DNA from 2 places in the Mucilaginibacter sabulilitoris genome. Region 1 is predicted to be linked to the other one. Evidence: riboswitches for the same ligand, from Rfam matches in the RefSeq annotation. Region 1 holds a riboswitch; the other holds the start of a gene.
The links. Region 1 has a riboswitch for S-adenosylmethionine ahead of SNE25_RS18495 (O-acetylhomoserine aminocarboxypropyltransferase/cysteine synthase family protein). Riboswitches for the same ligand answer to the same signal wherever they lie in the genome.

Region 2: linked by a shared signal. The riboswitch ahead of SNE25_RS18925 (TlpA family protein disulfide reductase) and the one ahead of SNE25_RS18495 (O-acetylhomoserine aminocarboxypropyltransferase/cysteine synthase family protein) in region 1 are both predicted to bind S-adenosylmethionine.

Annotation. Positions count from the first base shown of each region.
Region 1 is NZ_CP139558.1:4,279,614-4,281,820, forward strand. It holds gene SNE25_RS18490 (trans-sulfuration enzyme family protein) at 1-449, shown strand, start outside; SAM riboswitch class I at 740-850, shown strand; gene SNE25_RS18495 (O-acetylhomoserine aminocarboxypropyltransferase/cysteine synthase family protein) at 1,102-2,207, shown strand, end outside.
Region 2 is NZ_CP139558.1:4,395,668-4,397,874, forward strand. It holds gene SNE25_RS18920 (GH92 family glycosyl hydrolase) at 1-860, opposite strand, end outside; SAM riboswitch class I at 1,137-1,244, shown strand; gene SNE25_RS18925 (TlpA family protein disulfide reductase) at 1,368-1,937, shown strand.

The sequences.
Region 1 (2,207 bases):
TACAGGAAATGGGTGGCGCTATCCCCTCTCCAACCGATTGCTATATGCTGGCCCGCAGCATCAAAACCCTGCCTTACCGGGTTAAGGGCCATGTGCATAATGCACAGTTGTTAGCGGAGTTTTTAGAAAAACATCCGGGAGTTGAAAAGGTAATGTATCCGGGGTTGCCGTCTCATCCACAGTACGCTATTGCCAAAGAGCAGATGCTGGCGTTTGGAGGAATGTTATCTTTTATTGTTAGAGGCGATGAAGAACACACCCGCACTGTAATAAATAAACTGCAACTATTTACCAGGGCCACAAGCCTTGGCGGAGTTGAAAGCCTGGTTGAGCACCGGGCAACTGTTGAGGGGCCTGATACCAAAACACCACGAAATTTGCTTAGGGTATCTGTGGGTTTAGAGCATATCGACGATTTGGTAGCTGATTTGGATCAGGCGTTGTCCTGAGGCGAAAGGTAAGATAAAAGGTTTTTAATGTCGACTATTGAATGCTGAATTTTGAATATCGAAATAGCATTTTCTTTTATTAATTCATCATTTGATATTCGGTGTTCGATGTTCAATATTGTTTAATTTTTCCCTTCATTATTCAAAATTTGATAGCCCTTTTACCCTTAACCCTTCGCCTTTAACCTAAATATAAAATTTAATTTGGTATTTTAATTAATATCCGCTTATCTTTGAAACATTATTTGGTAGTAATACCATGATCAATTCTCCGCAATAGTTCGGGTGTTGATTTATAAAGAAGCGGCGAGAGATCAGGCTCAGCGACCCGCTGGCAACCCTTCAATTTTGAAGAAGGTGCCAATTCCTGTCCCGGAAAATAACCCCGGGGAATATAAATTTATAACCATGAAAAGTTTAGTTAAAATTTCTACAAGCAACATTTCTGAAACCTCAAACGGTACTATACAAAATATTAGCTTCAATATTGGCTGTATTTGTATGTGTTGCTGCTGTTGATTGACCAAACGCGTTCAATCTTTTCAACTGCGAAAAGCACGTGTTTTAAAACCGGTACAGATCATTACCGGAATTGCCAAAGTCCATCAGATCATCAAAAAAATTTAATTAAACACCTTAAAAACGTACTATTATGTCTGCCAGCAATTTAAAATTCGAAACCTTACAATTACATGCCGGTCAGGAAGTTGATGCAACTACCGGCGCCCGGGCTGTTCCGCTTTATCAAACCACATCTTATGTATTTAATAATGCCGAGCATGGTGCCAACCTTTTCGCGCTAAAAGAATTTGGCAATATTTATACCCGCATCATGAACCCTACTACTGATGTTTTTGAAAAACGGATAGCGGCTTTAGAGGGTGGCGTTGCAGCATTGGCCACGGCTTCGGGTCAGGCATCGCAATTTCTGGCTTTAAATAATATAATGCAAGCTGGCGATAATTTTGTAACCTCTCCTTTTTTATATGGAGGTACTTATAATCAGTTTAAAGTTGCCTTTAAGCGTTTGGGTATTGAGGCTCGTTTTGCCAAAGATGATACTGCCGAAAGTCTGGAGACTTTAATTGACGATAAAACCAAAGCTATATTCCTGGAAACCGTAGGTAATCCAGGTTTCACTATTGCCGATTTTGATAAAGTGGGTGCTTTGGCAAAAAAGCACGATTTACCTTTAATAGTTGATAATACTTTCGGGGCAGCAGGATACCTGTTTCGCCCGCTTGATCATGGGGCACATATTGTTGTGCAGTCATCTACCAAATGGATAGGCGGTCATGGTACTACAATAGGCGGTGTAATTGTTGATGGTGGCAATTACAACTGGGCAAACGGCAAGTTTCCGCAATTTACAGAGCCATCAGAAGGCTATCACGGCCTTGTATTTTCTGATGTATTTGGTATTGGCGGGCCATTTGGCAATATTCAATTCATTATACGGGCCCGTGTAGAAGGGCTACGTGATTTTGGTCCGGCGCAAGCTCCGTTTAATTCATGGCTGAATATACAGGGCTTGGAAACACTTTCATTACGTGTACAGCGCCATGTTGATAATGCACTTGAGCTGGCTAAATGGCTGGAACAGCATCCGCAAGTGGTCTCGGTTAATTATCCTGGCCTGCCGTCATCTCCATACCATGTATTGGCCAAAAAATATTTAAAAAATGGTTTTGGTGGTGTATTGTCATTTGAAATTAAAGGCGATAAACAACAGGCAAGCAACTTTATCGACAGTTTACA
Region 2 (2,207 bases), 120 kb from region 1:
TCGTTCGCTTTTGTACGGAAGGAAATAAAAGCACCCATTCGCGTGCCGTATTGCTCATGGCTGCCTTTATTGATCACCTGCTTATCCCAGGTACCATATTTTTTAATCTGTTTATTAAATTTGATAACAAAATAACCTTTAAAATTCTTTAGTTCGGGCCCTAACTGTGCCGATTGCCGGTCGGGGTTATAGCCGGTTATTTCGTTATTCACGGTATCTACATAAACATAACCTTTCAGTTTTTTTATTCTTGCCGTGTAATCATTAGCCCAGTCTTTAAGTGCCGGGTTAAGGTTAATCCCCTGGATGATAATATGTGCCTGATCTGCCTTGGGGAAAGTAAACCTGAACATACCACAAGTATTGGCGCCGGCAATCTCGGCTTTAATTTTATCGGCACCTGTAGTTTTTAATTTAACTGAATAATAGTAAGGTTTGGAAACTTCATCTCTATGGTCAAATGACAGCACACGTTCTTTTGGCAAAACCCTGAGTTTGCCTACTTGCGGCATTACCGAAACATAACCGTAATCGCCCATCCAAACTGTGGGCTGGTGACTGGCAGTAAGCCCTATAACCGAGTTGTCTTCATATTGATAAACCATGTAACTCATTTTGTTTTCGCGGGTTTGGGCAACAAAGTTGGTCATGGCAAACGGTACGTTAACACAAGGCATAGTGCCGCCGCCGCCGTTGCCCTCCAACAAACCCTTGCCAAAACCTTTAATGGCTGTGCCTATAAGTGGGTTAACATAATCCACTTCATCCCGTGTTTGTTGAGCGCCCTTGGTTTGCGCAAAATTATTTCCACATAAAAAGGTCAGTAATCCTAACAGATAAATACTGCGTTTAAATTGCATAATCAGCAGAAGATATAATTGGTGAACGGTCTTAATACAAGATTAAGGGCAAATCTCTAATTTTTAAGATCATATTTATAAAAACATTTGATTTTTTTACTTAATCGTTTACATGCGTTTTAAGCTTATATATGCCATAAATGAGCAAACAAAACAGATCGGCTTATGCCATTTTATTGTCAAAACCGGAATTCTGTTTGGTAATTGATATAAATTCTATGGAATTAGTAGAATTATTTACATATTTGCATCTGAAATCGTTCTTTATTTCATTTTTGATTATCCAGAAAGACTGAGGGAAAGGCCCTGTGATGTCTTAGCAACCTGTACACATAGTTATAAAGGTGCTAATTCCTATCTGCAAAATTGCAGAACAGATAATGATATAACCACATATCCGCAAATGACGGTTTCTGCTATACCCTCCCTTTCTGTTTAATTGAATGCCAGTTAATATTTTTTTAATGATGAGTGTAATTATATAATTACCTGTCAAAAATAAATTCAATGAACAACAAACTTTTACTTATAATTTATTTATTCCTGATTACCAGCATTACCACGCAAGCCCAGACGGCTAATAGCAATAATCCGGCTTTAAATGATCGCGGTTACCTGGTTAAAACGGGTGAACAAGCTCCCAATGATTTTGAATTCGCATTAACAGATGGCACCAAAACATCGTTAAAACAACTGCGTGGTAAAGTGGTGATACTTCAGTTTACGGCCAGCTGGTGCAGTGTATGCCGCGAGGAAATGCCACACCTGCAAGCACAGGTATGGAACGCTTACAAAAACAAGGGCCTTGTACTTATTGGTGTTGACCGAGACGAACCACTTAAAAAAGTGCAGAAGTTTCAAAAGGACATGAAAATAACCTATAACGTGGCGCTTGACCCGGGTGCCAATATTTTTGGGCGCTTTGCCGATAAAAAAAGCGGGGTTACCCGAAACGTAGTGATTGACCGGGATGGCCGCATTGTATACCTCACCCGCCTGTACGATGAACAGGAATTTGCCTCTATGCTTAAAGTTATTGATAACCTTATAAATAATAAAAACGCGCGAGTAAATTAAAAAACAAAAAACGCCCGCTATAGCTTTGCTTTATAAAAACCAGCATTGCAAAAATCTTTATATAAACAACCAGTACATGAAAACACAAAGTACAATTTTTAAAACAACCTATTTAAACATCCGTAATTTTACAAAATCTACCACCTGTAATACTTCTGCCACATGCATGCAAACCATGCATTGTTGCTGTTAAAAAAAACTATGCTGTTAGGCTAATTGCAAGTTAGCCTTGTATAGTATTCAACAAGCAATTAAAACCTTTACAATTTT